Regions from separate parts of the Streptomyces sp. NPDC001194 genome, predicted to be linked through region 2. Evidence: riboswitches for the same ligand, from Rfam matches in the RefSeq annotation. Region 2 holds a riboswitch; each other region holds the start of a gene.
The links. Region 2 has a riboswitch for thiamine pyrophosphate ahead of thiC (phosphomethylpyrimidine synthase ThiC). Riboswitches for the same ligand answer to the same signal wherever they lie in the genome.
Positions count from the first base shown of each region.

Region 1 (5,047 bases), on a different contig from region 2:
AACTCCGCGACCCGTGCCTCGTACGCGCCTCGCCCGGGCCCCGGCGCGAACCCGCGCCCGGAGCCCCGCATGCGCAGCCCGAACGCGACGTTCCCGCCCACGTCCCGGTGCGGGAACAGCTGGTGGTCCTGGAACATCAGGCCGACCCCGCGCCGGTGCACCGGCACCTTGGCCTGGTCCGCCCCGCCCAGCAGGACCCGCCCCGCCGAAACGGGCTGGAGCCCGGCCACCACCCGCAGCAGGGTGGACTTGCCGCTTCCGCTGGGCCCGAGCACGCACACGGTCTCGTGCTCGGCGACGTCCAGGTCGACCGCGTCGACGACGGCACGCTCGCCGAAGCGGACCGAGACCCCGGCCAGTTCGAGCAACGTCATCAGAACTCTCCCGAGGTCTTGTCGGGGCGCAGCCGCTCCAGCACCAGCAGGGACACCGCGCACACCAGCATCAGAATCGTGCTCAGGGCCATCGCCTGCCCGTAGTTCATCTCACCGGCCCGCCCCAGCAGCCGTGCCACGGCCACCGGCAGCGTCGGCCGGTCGGGCCGGGCGATGAAGACGGTCGCGCCGAACTCCCCCAGGGAGACGGCGAAGGCGAAACCGGCCGCGATCAGCAGCGCCCGCCGCACCAGCGGCAGGTCCACCTCCCGCCAGGCCCGCAGCGGCGACGCCCCGAGGACGGCGGCGGCCTCGCGCAGCCGCGCGTCCACCGCACGCAGCACCGGCAGCATCGTCCGCACGACGAAGGGCACTCCCACCAGCGCCTGCGCGAGCGGCACCAGGATCCACGAGGTCCGCAGATCCAGCGGCGGCTCGTCCAGGGTGATCAGGAATCCGAAGCCGACCGTCACCGCCGACACCCCGAGCGGGAGCATCAGCAGCGCATCGAACCCGCGCACGAACCGGCCCGCGCGCCGGGTCAGTGCCGCGGCCGCGAGCCCCCCGACGCCCAAGGCGATGGCGGTGGCGGCGAGCGCGTACTGCAGGGAGTTCCAGATGGCCTCCAGCGGGGGCACCAGGAACGTTCCGCCACCGGCGCCCGCGTCCTGGAGCGCCCGGTAGAAGCCGAACCCGTACCCGCCGGGCGCGTCGAGGGAGCGTTCCACCAGCACCGCCAGCGGGGCCACGATCAGCAGCGCCACCGTCAGCAGCACCCCGCCCAGCAGGGCCCGCTGCGCCGGCCCGCTCGGCCGGTGCCCGGTCCGCGCCGGGTCCACGAGCCGCAGTGCGGTCTCGCGCCGGCGCACGGTCCAGGCGTGGATCCCGAGGATCAGGCCGACCGCCACGAACTGGACCATCGTGAGGACGGCGGCCGTCGGCAGGTCGAGCAGCTGCGCGGTCTGGCGGTAGACCTCCACTTCCAGGGTGGCGTACGAGGGCCCGCCGAGGATCTGTACGACGCCGAAGGAGGTGAACGTGAAGAGGAACACCATCAGCGAGGCGGCGGCCACCGCCGGCCCGAGCGCGGGCAGCGTCACCCGCCGCCAGGCGGCGAACCGCCCGGCGCCCAGCACCCGGGCGGCCTCCTCCTGGCGCGGGTCCAGCTGCGCCCAGAGCCCGCCGACCGTCCGTACGACGACGGCGTAGTTGAAGAAGACGTGCGCGAGCAGGATCGCCCACACGGTCGTGTCCAGCCGGACGCCCCACAGCTCGTCCAGCAGTCCGCCGCGCCCGACCAGTGCCAGGAAGGCGGTGCCGACCACCACCGTCGGCAGGACGAACGGGACCGTGACCACCGCCCGCAGCAGCTGTTTGCCGGGGAACTCGAAGCGCGCGAAGACGTACGCGCCGGGGAGTGCGATCAGGAGCGTGAGCACCGTGGATGCGAACGCCTGCCAGGTGGTGAACCAGAGCACGTCGGCGATGTCGGGCCGGCTCAGCACCTCGCCGATCCGCCCGAACTGCCAGCCCTCGTCGGTCTTGAGCCCTCGGCCGACGATCGCGGCCACCGGATAGGCGAAGAACAGCCCGAAGAAGGCGAGCGGCACGGCCATCAGCAGGAGCCGGACGGCCGTACCGCGTGCGCTCTCGCGTCCTACTTCACGACGAGCGCGGACCATGCCTTGACCCACTGCTCACGGTTCTTGGCGATGGTCTCGGGAGCGACGTTCTCGGGCTTCTCGACGACCACGCCGTGCTTCGTGAACAGCTCCGGCAGCTTGGCGTCCTTCACCACCGGGTTCACGAACATCTGGAGCGGCATGTCCTCCTGGAACTTCTTGCTCACCAGGAAGTCGAGGAGCGCCTTGCCGCCCTCCTCGTTCTTCGCGCCCTTGAGCAGGCCCGCGAACTCGACCTGGCGGAAGCAGGTGCCGGTGGCCACGCCCGTGGGGGCCTCGGCCGGCTGCGGCTCGCCGTACAGGACCTCGACCGGCGGGCTGGAGGCGTACGAGACGACCAGCGGCCGGTCGCCCTTGGCCTTCTTGCCGCCCGCGGAGCCGGAGAAGCGCTCGTTGTAGGCCTGCTCCCAGCCGTCGACGACCTCGACGCCGTTGGCCTTGAGCTTGCTCCAGTAGTCCTTCCAGCCCTCTTCGCCGTACTTGCCGACGGAGGCGAGCAGGAAGCCGAGGCCGGGCGAGGAGGTCGCCGCGTTCTCGGTGACCAGCAGGTTCTTGTACTCCGGCTTGACCAGGTCGTCCAGCGTCTGCGGCGGGGCGATCTTCTTGTCGGCGAAGTACGCCTTGTCGTAGTTGACGCAGATGTCGCCGGAGTCGACGGGCGTGACCCGGTGCTCCTTGTCGAGCACGTACTCGGGCTTCACGTCCGCGAGGCCCTTGACCTCGTACGGCGTGAAGATGCCGTTGTCGAGGGCGCGCGAGAGCAGCGTGTTGTCCACACCGAAGAAGACGTCGCCCCGCGGGGAGCCCTTGGTGAGGATCTCCTGGTTGAGGGCGGCGCCCGCGTCCCCGGACTTCAGGACCTTCACGGTGTAGCCGCTCTGCTGCTCGAACTCCTTGAGGACCGTGTCGGTCACGTTGAAGGAGTCGTGCGAGACGAGCGTGACCGTCTTGGACTTCGGTGTCTCGCCGGAACCCGCGGACTCGTCCTTGGCGTCGCCGCCGCCGCAGGCGCTGAGCGTGGCGACGCCGAGCGCGGCCGCGAGCGCCGCGCCCGCGAACTTCTTGGTGGTGCTCACTGGTGAATTCCTCCTGGGATGACCAGGAGAAGACGCGGCCCTGCCCGGCGCTCAGTGCGAGCGGTCGCCGGGCAGGGCGCAACAGCTTGAGTGATGACCGAACTTCCTACCCCGAATGACCGGGGCGAGGTTCAGAGGGTCTGCGGATGACGGTTACCGCACTCTCAGCGCTGTGGCGCTCCCCTGTCGGAATATGCAATTGGTTCGGCCACAGGGTACCCCGTGGCCGAATCGGGCCCGCGAAAACCGCAGGCTAGCGCTCCGAGGCCGCCAGCTGGCCGCACGCGCCGTCGATCTCCTGGCCACGGGTGTCCCGTACGGTCACCGGCACGCCGTGGCGGGCGATGGCCTCGACGAAGGCCCTCTCGTCCTCGGGGCGCGAGGCGGTCCACTTCGAGCCCGGCGTCGGGTTCAGCGGGATCAGGTTGACGTGGACGCGCTTGCCCTTGAGCAGCCGGCCGAGGAGGTCGCCGCGCCAGGCCTGGTCGTTGATGTCGCGGATCAGGGCGTACTCGATGGAGATCCGGCGGCCGGACTTCTCGGCGTACTCCCAGGCCGCGTCGAGGACCTCGCGGACCTTCCAGCGGGTGTTCACGGGGACGAGGGTGTCGCGCAGCTCGTCGTCCGGGGCGTGCAGCGAGACCGCGAGGCGGCACTTGAAGCCCTCGTCGGCGAAGCGCAGCATCGCCGGGACCAGGCCGACGGTGGAGACGGTGATGCCGCGCTGCGACAGGCCGAGGCCGTCGGGCTCGGGGTCGGTGAGGCGGCGGATGGCGCCGACGACCCGCTTGTAGTTGGCCAGCGGCTCGCCCATGCCCATGAAGACGATGTTGGACAGCCGGGCCGGGCCGCCGGGGACCTCGCCGTCGCGCAGCGCGCGCATGCCGTCGACGATCTGGTGGACGATCTCGGCGGTGGACAGGTTGCGGTCCAGGCCCGCCTGGCCGGTGGCGCAGAACGGGCAGTTCATGCCGCAGCCGGCCTGCGAGGAGATGCACATGGTGACCCGGTCGGGGTAGCGCATGAGCACGGACTCGACGAGGGTGCCGTCGTGCAGCTTCCACAGGGTCTTGCGCGTGGTGTCGTCGTCGCACGAGATGTGGCGGATGACGCTCATCAGGTCCGGCAGCAGCTCGTCGCGGAGCTTCTCGCGCGAGCCCGCCGGGATGTCGGTCCACTCGGCCGGGTCGTGCGCGTACCGGGCGAAGTAGTGCTGCGAGAGCTGCTTGGCCCGGAAAGGCTTCTCGCCGATCGCGGCGACCGCCTCGCGACGCTCCTCGGGGGTGAGGTCGGCGAGATGCCGGGGCGGCTTCTTGGCCCCGCGAGGGGCGACGAAGGTGAGCTCTCCCGGGACAGGGCGGGCCATGGCTGGTACTCCTCGTAAGACGAAAGGCGCGCCGCAGAAGCAGCGCGCCCTTCAAGAGTAACCGCCCGGACCCACCCAAAGCCTTCAGACGTACGTCGTCCCAGCTCAGCGGGGTTGCCCTGGTGAACCGCCCGTCGGCCGGAAGCCGCGGAGCCCGATTTTCAGCCGGTGCCGACGAAGGCGGCGAGCAGCAGCCACACCACCGGGGCGGTGGGCAGCAGGGAGTCGAGGCGGTCCATGATGCCGCCGTGGCCCGGGAGCAGCGTGCCCATGTCCTTGATGCCCAGGTCCCGCTTGATCATCGACTCGCCGAGGTCGCCCAGCGTGGCGCTGACCGCGACCGTGAGACCGAGCAGCAGGCCCTGCCACCAGACGCCGCCGTCGATCAGGAACTCCATGCACAGCGCGCCGGCCGCCATGGCGAAGGCCACCGCGCCGAACAGTCCCTCGCGGGTCTTGCCGGGGCTGATGCGCGGCGCCAGCTTGGTCTTGCCGAAGCGCCAGCCCACCGCGTAGGCACCGGTGTCGCTGACCACGGTCAGCAGCAGG
Region 1 covers NZ_JBIAXU010000008.1:162,507-167,553, reverse strand. Annotated here, with positions in the region: gene ACFY1T_RS19565 (ABC transporter ATP-binding protein) at 1-374, opposite strand, end outside; gene ACFY1T_RS19560 (ABC transporter permease) at 374-1,990, opposite strand; gene ACFY1T_RS19555 (thiamine ABC transporter substrate binding subunit) at 2,032-3,132, opposite strand; TPP riboswitch at 3,218-3,327, opposite strand; gene rlmN (23S rRNA (adenine(2503)-C(2))-methyltransferase RlmN) at 3,386-4,498, opposite strand; gene ACFY1T_RS19545 (phosphatidate cytidylyltransferase) at 4,660-5,047, opposite strand, start outside.
Region 1: it holds a riboswitch for thiamine pyrophosphate, as region 2 does, so the genes downstream of both, ACFY1T_RS19555 (thiamine ABC transporter substrate binding subunit) here and thiC (phosphomethylpyrimidine synthase ThiC) in region 2, are expected to answer to the same signal.

Region 2 (5,047 bases):
TGGAGGACGTACACCTGCAGTGGATGCAGCGGCTGGACGCGGCCGTCCTGGAGGACGGGCACCTGCTGCTGCACTCCGACACCACCGCGTACCTCGACTACGGAGACTCCGTCGAGGACGTCAACGACACCATCCACGAGCTGCTCAACCGCAACGACGCCGACATCACCTGGGACCTGTTCCGCAAGTTCACCAAGCGGTTCGCGTTCCGCGACGAGGAGACCGGCCCCCAGGCCGTACGTGAACTCCTCGACACCTACGGCGGCGGCCGCGTCGTCCACGGGCACAGCCCCATCCCGTACCTGCTGGGCGAGGTGGGCACCGAGGACGGCGACGAATCGCGCGGACCGGAGGCCGTGAACGGCCCGCACGTGTACGCGGAGGGGCTCGCCATCGCGATGGACGGCGGGGTCACGATGGCGGGCAAACTCCTGGTGGTGCAACTCCCCTTGAACGACTGACGGTTATCAGAAGGGGGGTAATTTCGGGAAAGCCCCTGTCACGGCGTGGCATGGGCGCTCTACCATCGCCCTATCCGTAGCAGGCTCTCCTCCGTTTGTGCCGGCGCCCGGGTCTACGCGGGCAAACCGGTCCCTACGGAGCATCGGGGGATGCACATGAACAGCGCTCCGCACCTGCTGACCGAAGACCGACCCGAGTTCGATCGGCTCCTCGACGAGGCGCTCCGCACCGCGCACGAACGGCCCGAGCTCGCCGCTCTCGGTGAGCGCCTGAACGCCGAACAACTGCGCACGATGGCCATCGGGGCCAGTGCGCTGCTGACGGCCGCGGCCGCGGCCGAGTACGACCGCTACGTGAAACTGCGCGGAGAGCGGCGCGAAGAGGTCCTGTCCACCCCCGGTGCGGCCCGGGACCAGACTGCCGGACTGCAGGGCGAGGGCGAGGACGGCGCGGGCGTCAGTGCCGTCGTCGCGGTGCTCGCGCCGGTCCTGGCGGGCACCGCGATGGTGATATTCCTGCTGGTGGGCTACGTCCTGAAGGCGATCGAACCCGAACCGGCTTTCGCGAACACCATGCTGACGGCGGGTTGGCTGTTCGGCGCGCTCACCGTGGTGTCGCTGTTGTTCGCCGTGATCGGGCTGCTGGTGACCGCCGTCCGCAACCGGGCGACCGAGGTGGGGGCCGGGGACGAGGTCGACGCGATACCCGACGACGTCGCGCGGGCCCGCGAGGCCTGGCGGCACGCCCTGCTGGAGCGGGGCATCCTGCCGTTCCTGCGGGACGCTCTGGCCGACCCGAGCGCGGCGCCGGCAGGGACGGGTTATCCGGCCCCGCACACGCCGAAGGCCGGTCGCATCCCCAACCTGGGATACAGCCGGCCCGACTTCACCAGTCCGGGGTCCCCTTCACAGGGCCCCCGCCCCGGCTACACGCCTCCGGACTTCACGAGCCCGGACTTCACCAGCCCGGACGGCGGCACGCAGTAACGCCGCCGCGGCAGGCCGACCGCCCCTGTTTCACGTGAAACATCGCGCCACGGCCGGAACGCTGCCCTGGGAAGCCCCCTCATCCTCCCCAGAGCAGCGCCGGCCGCCTTGGGCGGGTCAGTCCGCCAACGGGAGGTACACCCGATTCCCGCTCGCGGCGAACTCGGCGGACTTCTCCGCCATGCCCGCCTCGATCTCATTGGCCTTCAGGTCCCCGCCGTGCTCACGACGGATGTCCTGCGAGATCTTCATCGAGCAGAACTTCGGACCGCACATGGAGCAGAAGTGCGCGGTCTTGGCCGGCTCGGCCGGGAGCGTCTCGTCGTGGAACTCGCGGGCCGTGTCCGGGTCGAGGGCCAGGTTGAACTGGTCCTCCCAGCGGAACTCGAAGCGCGCGTCCGACAGGGCGTCGTCCCACTCCTGGGCACCCGGGTGGCCCTTGGCGAGGTCCGCCGCGTGCGCCGCGATCTTGTACGTGATGACACCGGTCTTCACGTCGTCGCGGTTGGGCAGGCCCAGGTGCTCCTTCGGCGTGACGTAGCAGAGCATCGCAGTGCCCCACCAGGCGATCATCGCGGCGCCGATGCCCGAGGTGATGTGGTCGTACGCCGGGGCGACGTCCGTCGTCAGCGGGCCGAGCGTGTAGAACGGCGCCTCCTCGCAGATCTCCTGCTGGAGGTCGATGTTCTCCTTGATCTTGTGCATCGGGACGTGGCCCGGGCCCTCGATCATGGTCTGCACGTTGTGCCGCTTGGCGATCGTGTTCAGCTCACCCAGCGTCTTCAGCTCCGCGAACTGCGCCGCGTCGTTGGCGTCGGCGATGGAGCCGGGGCGCAGGCCGTCGCCCAGCGAGTACGTGACGTCGTACGTCGCGAGGATCTCGCAGAGCTCCTCGAAGTTCGTGTAGAGGAAGTTCTCCTTGTGGTGCGCGAGACACCAGGCGGCCATGATCGAGCCGCCGCGGGAGACGATGCCGGTCTTGCGGCGGGCGGTCAGCGGCACGTACGGCAGCAGCACGCCGGCGTGGACCGTCATGTAGTCGACGCCCTGCTCGGCCTGCTCGATGACCGTGTCCTTGTAGATCTCCCAGGTCAGTTCCTCGGCGCGGCCGTCGACCTTCTCCAGCGCCTGGTACAGCGGCACGGTGCCGATCGGGACCGGGGAGTTGCGCAGCACCCACTCGCGGGTGGTGTGGATGTTGCGGCCGGTCGAGAGGTCCATGACCGTGTCGGCACCCCACTTGGTGGCCCAGGTCATCTTGTCGACCTCCTCCTCGATGGAGGAGGTGACCGCGGAGTTGCCGATGTTGGCGTTGACCTTCACCAGGAACCGCTTGCCGATGATCATCGGCTCGATCTCCGGGTGGTTCACGTTCGCGGGAAGCACCGCGCGACCTGCGGCGATCTCCTCGCGGACGACCTCGGGGGAGACGTTCTCGCGGATCGCGACGTACTCCATCTCCGGGGTGATCTCGCCGCGTCGGGCGTACGCGAGCTGTGTGACGGCAGCGCCGTCACGGCCCCGGCGGGGCTGACGCGGGCGGCCCGGGAAGACCGCGTCGAGGTTCTTGAGGCCACCCCGCGGCGAGGTGTGCTTGATGCCGTCGTCCTCGGGCCGCACCGGCCGGCCCGCGTACTCCTCGGTGTCGCCGCGGCCGATGATCCAGTTCTCGCGCAGCGGGGCCAGGCCGCGCCGTACGTCGGTCTCGATCTGCGGGTCGGTGTACGGCCCGGACGTGTCGTAGAGCGTCACGTCCTTGCCGTTGGTGAGGTGGACCTGGCGGACCGGCACCCGGAGGTCGGGCCGGGAGCCGGCCAGGTATCCCTTGTGCCAGCCGGGCTGGCGCTCGGTCTGGCCGTCGGCGTCCTGGCTGACGGCAGGCGTGCGTGCGTCCTGAATGGTCATGAGACCTGATCTCCCTACGCCGGCATTACCCGGTAACAGGTTCGGCGGTCGACGCAGCCTCTTCCCGTACGCATATGTGCTGCGCGTACGGTGATCAGCGCCCTCTCAGCCCGGTGCTCCGAGCTCCCGCGTTGTGCAAAGGTGCCCCCACGCTAGCGTCATTTGTGGCGTGCTGAACAGTGGGCCCCCTCAACTCTTGCGATGATCTGCCGGTGACGTCCTCGCCGCAGCCTCCCTCCACGCCCACCGAGCACCCGGGTCACGCCGACCACGCACACGTGGGCCACGGGCATGACCACGGGCATGACCAGAGCCCGTCCCAGGGTCAGCCCCAGGGCCACTCCCATGGTCATTCCCACGGCCACGGACCGGCTGCTCCCGTCTCGAAGCACCTGCGCAAGGTCATCGCCGCGGTCCTGATCCCCTTCGCCGTCGCCGTCTTCGTCGGCATGGTGGTGCTCTGGCCGGGCGGCGCCCCCGCCCACGAGCGCTCCGGGGTCGGCTTCGACCGGCAGACCCAGCAGGGCACGGTCGTCGCGCTCGAACAGGTCGACTGCAAATCGGTGAACGCCTCACAGGTGCCGACCACGGGGAGCGTCTCCACTCCGGAGGGCCGCGAGGCCCGGGCCCAGCAGACCGGTGACTGCAAGAAGGCCACCGTCGAGGTCGCCACCGGGCCGGACAAGGGCCGCACGTTCGTCGAGATCGTGCAGCCCGGAGCGCCACGGCAGTTGGAGAACGGCCAGGAGGTGGTCGTCGCGTACGCGCCGGACGCTCCCCGGGACCTCCAGTACTCGGTGGTCGACGTGAACCGCAAGCTCCCCCTGGCGGTGCTGGCCGGCATCTTCGCGGTCGCCGTGGTCGTCGTCGGGCGGATGCGCGGCATGTTCGCGCTGATCGCGCTGGTCGTCAGCTTCGGCGTGCTGACCCTCTTCATCCTCCCGGCGATCCTGCAGGGCTCGAACCCACTGGTCGTCGCGGTCGTCGGGGCCAGCGCGATCATGCTCATCGCGCTCTACATGTGTCATGGCCTGAGCGCCCGTACGTCCGTCGCCGTCCTGGGCACGCTCGTCTCGCTGCTGCTGATCGGGCTGCTCGGCTCGGTGTTCGTCGACTGGGCGTTCCTCAGCGGCAACACCGACGACAACACGGGGCTGATCCACGGGCTCTACCCGGACATCGACATGAGCGGTCTGCTGCTCGCGGGCGTGATCATCGGATCGCTCGGTGTGCTCGACGATGTGACGGTCACCCAGACATCGGCGGTCTGGGAACTCCACCAGGCCGATTCGTCGATGGGGTCCCGCGCCCTGTACCGGGCGGCCATCCGGATCGGCCGCGACCACATCGCCTCGGTGGTGAACACCCTGGTGCTGGCCTACGCGGGCGCGGCACTTCCGCTGCTGCTGCTGTTCTCGATCGCGAACAGCAGCATGGGATCGGTGGCCAACAGCGAGCTGGTCGCGGAGGAGATCGTGCGGACCCTCGTCGGGTCGATCGGCCTGGTGGCCTCGGTCCCGGTGACCACCGCGCTCGCCGCGCTGGTGGTCTCCGCCGACCGGCCGGGATCCCCGGCCGGAGCGGCGGCTTCGGTGCCGGCCCGCGGCGGCCGGGGGCGGCGGCGCAAGCGCTGAGCGACCCGGGTGGCTCGGGGGCCCGGGGCGACTCGGCTCGTGCGGTCCGTCCGGCTCGCG
Region 2 covers NZ_JBIAXU010000003.1:463,342-468,388, reverse strand. Annotated here, with positions in the region: gene ACFY1T_RS10215 (metallophosphoesterase) at 1-461, shown strand, start outside; gene ACFY1T_RS10210 (hypothetical protein) at 612-1,448, shown strand; gene thiC (phosphomethylpyrimidine synthase ThiC) at 1,566-3,353, opposite strand; TPP riboswitch at 3,348-3,493, opposite strand; gene ACFY1T_RS10200 (YibE/F family protein) at 3,566-4,987, shown strand.

Region 3 (5,047 bases), on a different contig from region 2:
GCGTCCACCTCGGACTCGGCGTGGCAGGACCGGCCGACGAGGACGGACTCGCCGAGGATCGCGCGGGCGGCGGGCACCGGGATGTCGCCCTGGCCCAGGTGCAGGACGTCGGAGCCGATGGCGTGGGCGACGTCGGCGCGGTCGTTCACCGCGAGGAGCCGGCCGTGCCGGCGGGCGGCGTCGGCGAACACCCGCAGGTGCTCGAGCTCCTCGCCGGCCTCCATGCCCTTGTCCCGGAGCTGGACGATGTCCACGCCCCCCGCCAGGACCGCGTCGAGGAACTCGGGGAGGTCCCCCTGCCGCTTGCGGGCGTCCGTGCACAGGTAGAGCCGGGCATCGGACAGCTGGGCGCTCGCGGACACGATCGCGGACATGGGTACCCCCCGGGGTGGATGCGGTGCACGGGCCGTCCGGGCCCGCGCACCGCGGATGGATCAGGCGGCCCGGATCACCCGGGCGGCCGGCTTGCTCCGGCGGCCCGGATCTCTCCGGACGCCCGGATCTCTCGGGTCAGAGGGCGAGCGCCTGAGCGCGGCGCTTCACCTCCGTGCCGCGATTCTCGCTCAGCGCCTGCGCGGGGGTGCCGGGCAGGGTCGGGTCCGGGGTGAACATCCACTCCAGGATCTCCTCGTCGGAGAAGCCGTCGTCGCGGAGCACGGTCAGCAGGCCGGGCAGGCCCTTGACGATCTTGTCGCCGTCGATGAAGGGGGCGGGCACCTGGAGCGAACGGTTCTCGCCCCGGCGTACGGCGATCAGCTGACCTTCCTTGACCAGCTGGCGGACCCGGGTCACTTCGATGTCGAGCATCTCGGCGATGTCGGGGACGTACAGCCAGGCGGGGACAAGGGCGTCGATCTTTGCGTCAATCTCGGTCACGGGCACAAGCCTGCCACCTCGGACCGACACCCGGTACCCGGGCCGACCCGTCCGGGTCCCCGGGCACCGCCCGCGCGCCCTAGACCAGCGCCGCTTTCAGCGGGACCGCGGAGTCGGCGACCTTGGCCGGGTCCACCGGGGTACCCGCCTCGATCAGCTTCCGCCCCTGCGCCAGGTCCCGCGGCCGGCCCACCGCCAGGACCGCGGCCAGCGCCCCGCCCCGGAGCCAGCACACCGACCAGCCCGCCTCGGCGGGGTCCCCGCGCCACACCAGCTCGTCGGCGCCCGCGTGGTGCCCCGCGTACTGCACGAAGCGCCCGAACTGCTCCGACCAGAAGTACGGCACCGGGTCGTACACCTGCAGCGCGCTCCCGGCCACGATGTTCGCCGCGACCACCCGCGGTCCCTGCAGGGCGTTGTCCCAGTGGTGCACCAGCAGCCGCGCCCCGTAGCGGGCCGACGGGAACGAGGCGCAGTCGCCGACCGCGTACACCCCGGGCAGGGTGGTCCTCAGGTACTCGTCCGCCGTGACCGCGCCCTCCGGCCCGAGCTCGACCCCGGAGTCCGCGAGCCACCGGGTCGCCGGCCGGGCCCCGATGCCCACCACCACCGCTCCGGCCGGCAGCTCCCGCCCGTCCGCGAGCAGGACCCGCCCGGGCTCCACCGAGGAGACCTTGGCGCCGGTCAGCAGGGCGGCCCCGGCCTCCTCGTACCAGTGGGCCATCGGGGCCGCGACCTCCGCGGGCAGCGCCCCGGCCAGCACCCGGTCCGCCGCCTCGACCACGGTCACCGCGCAGCCCACCTCGCGCGCGGCCGTGGCGAACTCGGCGCCGATCCAGCCCGCTCCGACCACCACGGTCGCCGGCGTCCGGGCCAGCACCGGCCGGAGCCGGGCCGCGTCGTCCAGGGTGCGCAGCAGGTGCACGCCGGGGACGCCCTCGGCCCCGGGCAGGGTCAGCGGTTCGGCGCCGGTCGCCAGGACCAGGACCTCGTACGGGACCGGTCCCGCCTCGGTGTCCAGCTCGCGCTCGGCGGCCCGCAGCCCGGTGACCTCCACCCCGAGCCGGAGCACGACGTCGAGCCCCTCGAAGTCCACGTCGAACGCGGAGTCCTCGGCTTTGCCGAGCAGCACCGCCTTCGACAGCGGAGGCCGGTCGTACGGCTGGTGCGGCTCGGCACCCAGCAGGGTGATCGGGCCGCGCCACCCCTGCTCCCGCAGCGCGACCGCGGTCTGCACTCCGGCCATTCCGGCGCCGACGATGACGACGCCGCTCTGAGTCTGTTCCGTCTGCTCGCTCACGACCCCCAGCCTAGCGATCTGACGGCTCGTCAGGAACAGCGGCCCGGCGCGGCGGCCGGGGAGGCAGCCTTACCCGCCCCCGGCGGCGGGGTTAGGCTGGCGCCCGTACCTATCGCGGGAGTCCGGGCGGACCGGGCTGAGAGGGAGGCTGAGCGGCCTCCGACCGTACGAACCTGATCCGGGTCATGCCGGCGAAGGGAGGGGCTGGACGCCCATGCACTCATCTCGGAAGGGATCCGACGCGGGATCCGTCGCATCCACCGGATCCGCGCGGGCCGCGGGGTCCGACGTCCTCGTCATCGGGGGCGGGATCATCGGCCTGGTCACCGCCTGGCGGGCGGCCCAGCACGGACTGCGGACCGTACTCGCCGATCCCGCGCCCGGCGGTGGCGCGGCGCAGGTCGCGGCCGGCATGCTCGCCGCCGTCACGGAGCTCCACTACGGCGAGGAGACCCTGCTCGGGCTCAACCTCGCCTCCGCCGCCCGCTACCCGGAGTTCGCCGCCGAGCTGGCCGAGGCCGGCGGCGGGACGGACATCGGATACCGGGCCTGCGGCACGCTCGCCGTCGCCCTCGACGCCGACGACCGGCTCCACCTGCGGGAGCTGCACGCCCTCCAGCGCCGCTGCGGCCTGGAGTCCGAGTGGCTCACCGGCCGCGAGTGCCGCCGCCTGGAGCCGATGCTGGCCCCGGGCGTACGGGGCGGCCTGCGCGTGGACGGGGACCACCAGGTCGACCCGCGCCGGCTGGCGGCCGCGCTGCTGGCCGCCTGCGAGGGCGCCGGCGTGGAGATCCGCAGGGCGGCCGCGGAGCGGCTGCTGACCGCGGCCGACCGGGCCGTCGGCGTACGGCTCGACGACGGCACGGAGCTGCGCGCGGACCAGGTGGTCCTGGCCGCGGGCTCGCTCAGCGGCCGGCTGGCCGGCGTACCGGAGCAGGTGCTGCCTCCCGTACGGCCGGTGAAGGGGCAGGTGCTGCGGCTCGCGGTGCCGCCGGCGTACGCGCCGTTCCTGTCGCGGACGGTGCGGGCGGTGGTGCGCGGCAGCCACGTGTACCTGGTGCCGCGCGAGAACGGCGAGCTCGTCATCGGGGCCACCAGCGAGGAACTCGGCTGGGACACCACGGTCACCGCGGGCGGGGTGTACGAACTTCTGCGCGACGCACACGAGTTGGTGCCCGGCATCACCGAACTGCCGCTGACCGAGACCCGGGCCGGGCTGCGGCCGGGATCCCCGGACAACGCCCCGCTGCTGGGCCCGACCGACCTGCCCGGCCTGCACCTGGCCACCGGGCACTACCGCAACGGGGTGCTGCTGACCCCCCTCACCGGCGACGTGATGGCCCGGCTGCTGACCACCGGCACGCTGCCCGAGATCGCCCGCCCGTTCAGCCCGCGCCGGTTCTCCACCGCACGTCAGGAGTCGTACGCATGACCATCTCCGTCAACGGCGAGCCGCGCGAGATCGCGGCCGGCACCACGCTCGACGCGGTGGTCGCCACCTTGACCACGGCCCCGTCCGGGGTCGCGGCCGCACTGAACGAGACCGTGGTCCCGCGCCGCCAGTGGCCGCTCACGGCGGTGGGCGAGGGCGACCGGGTCGAGGTCCTCACCGCGGTGCAGGGGGGCTGAGCGCGATGGCGGACGACGCTTTCGAGCTGGGCGGCCGGACCTTCTCGTCCCGTCTGATCATGGGGACGGGCGGGGCGCCGAGCCTGGACGTCCTGGAACGGGCGCTGGTCGCGTCCGGCACGGAGCTCACGACGGTGGCGATGCGGCGGCTGGACCCGACGGTGCAGGGCTCCGTCCTGTCGGTGCTGACGCGCCTGGGCATCTCCGTACTGCCCAACACGGCGGGGTGCTTCACGGCGGGCGAGGCGGTGCTGACGGCGCGCCTCGCACGGGAGGCGCTGGGCACGGACTGGATCAAGCTGGAGGTCGTGGCGGACGAGCGGACGCTGCTTCCCGACGGGGTGGAGCTGCTGGACGCGGCCGAGACGCTGGTCGACGAGGGCTTCACGGTGCTGCCCTACACGAACGACGACCCGGTGCTGGCGCGCAAGCTGGAGGACGCGGGCTGCGCGGCGATCATGCCGCTGGGGTCGCCGATCGGCTCGGGGATGGGCATCCGCAACCCGCACAACTTCGAGCTGATCGCGGAGCGGGCCGGGGTCCCGGTGATCCTCGACGCGGGGGCGGGCACGGCCTCGGACGTGGCGCTGGCGATGGAGCTGGGGTGCGCGGCGGTGATGCTGGCGTCGGCGGTGACCCGGGCCCAGTTCCCGGTCCTGATGGCGGCGGCCATGCGTGACGCGGTTTCGGCGGGCCGGCTGGCGCACCGCGCGGGACGCATCCCCCAGCGCCGCTTCGCGGAACCCTCCTCCCCCACCACGGGCCGAGCCGCCCTGGACCCGGAACGCCCGGCGTTCTGACGGAGCGGGGAGGGGACGGGGCTCACGGCGCGGGCCCGCGCCGTGAGCCCCGTACGCCCGTCCATGTCACGGCTGCGCTGCAAGCCTGGACACCCCGCACGGCCCCGACGCACCGGCTCGTAGAATCGCCGGGTGGACACGACCCTGGATGACCCCCTCGTCGGGCAGACACTCGACGGCCGCTACCGCGTGGACGCGCGCATCGCGGCCGGCGGCATGGCGACGGTCTACCGGGCCGTCGACACCCGCCTCGACCGCGTGCTCGCCCTCAAGGTGATGCACCCGGCGCTCGCCGCCGACGCCGGCTTCGTCGACCGCTTCATCCGCGAGGCCAAGTCCGTGGCCCGCCTCGCGCACCCCAACGTCGTCGCCGTCTTCGACCAGGGCACCGACGGGCCGTACACGTACCTCGCCATGGAGTACGTCTCCGGCTGCACCCTGC
Region 3 covers NZ_JBIAXU010000002.1:555,007-560,053, reverse strand. Annotated here, with positions in the region: gene thiE (thiamine phosphate synthase) at 1-374, opposite strand, end outside; gene ACFY1T_RS07270 (Rv2175c family DNA-binding protein) at 511-876, opposite strand; gene ACFY1T_RS07265 (NAD(P)/FAD-dependent oxidoreductase) at 956-2,176, opposite strand; TPP riboswitch at 2,281-2,393, shown strand; gene thiO (glycine oxidase ThiO) at 2,391-3,608, shown strand; gene thiS (sulfur carrier protein ThiS) at 3,605-3,805, shown strand; gene ACFY1T_RS07250 (thiazole synthase) at 3,811-4,605, shown strand; gene pknB (Stk1 family PASTA domain-containing Ser/Thr kinase) at 4,738-5,047, shown strand, end outside.
Region 3: it holds a riboswitch for thiamine pyrophosphate, as region 2 does, so the genes downstream of both, thiO (glycine oxidase ThiO) here and thiC (phosphomethylpyrimidine synthase ThiC) in region 2, are expected to answer to the same signal.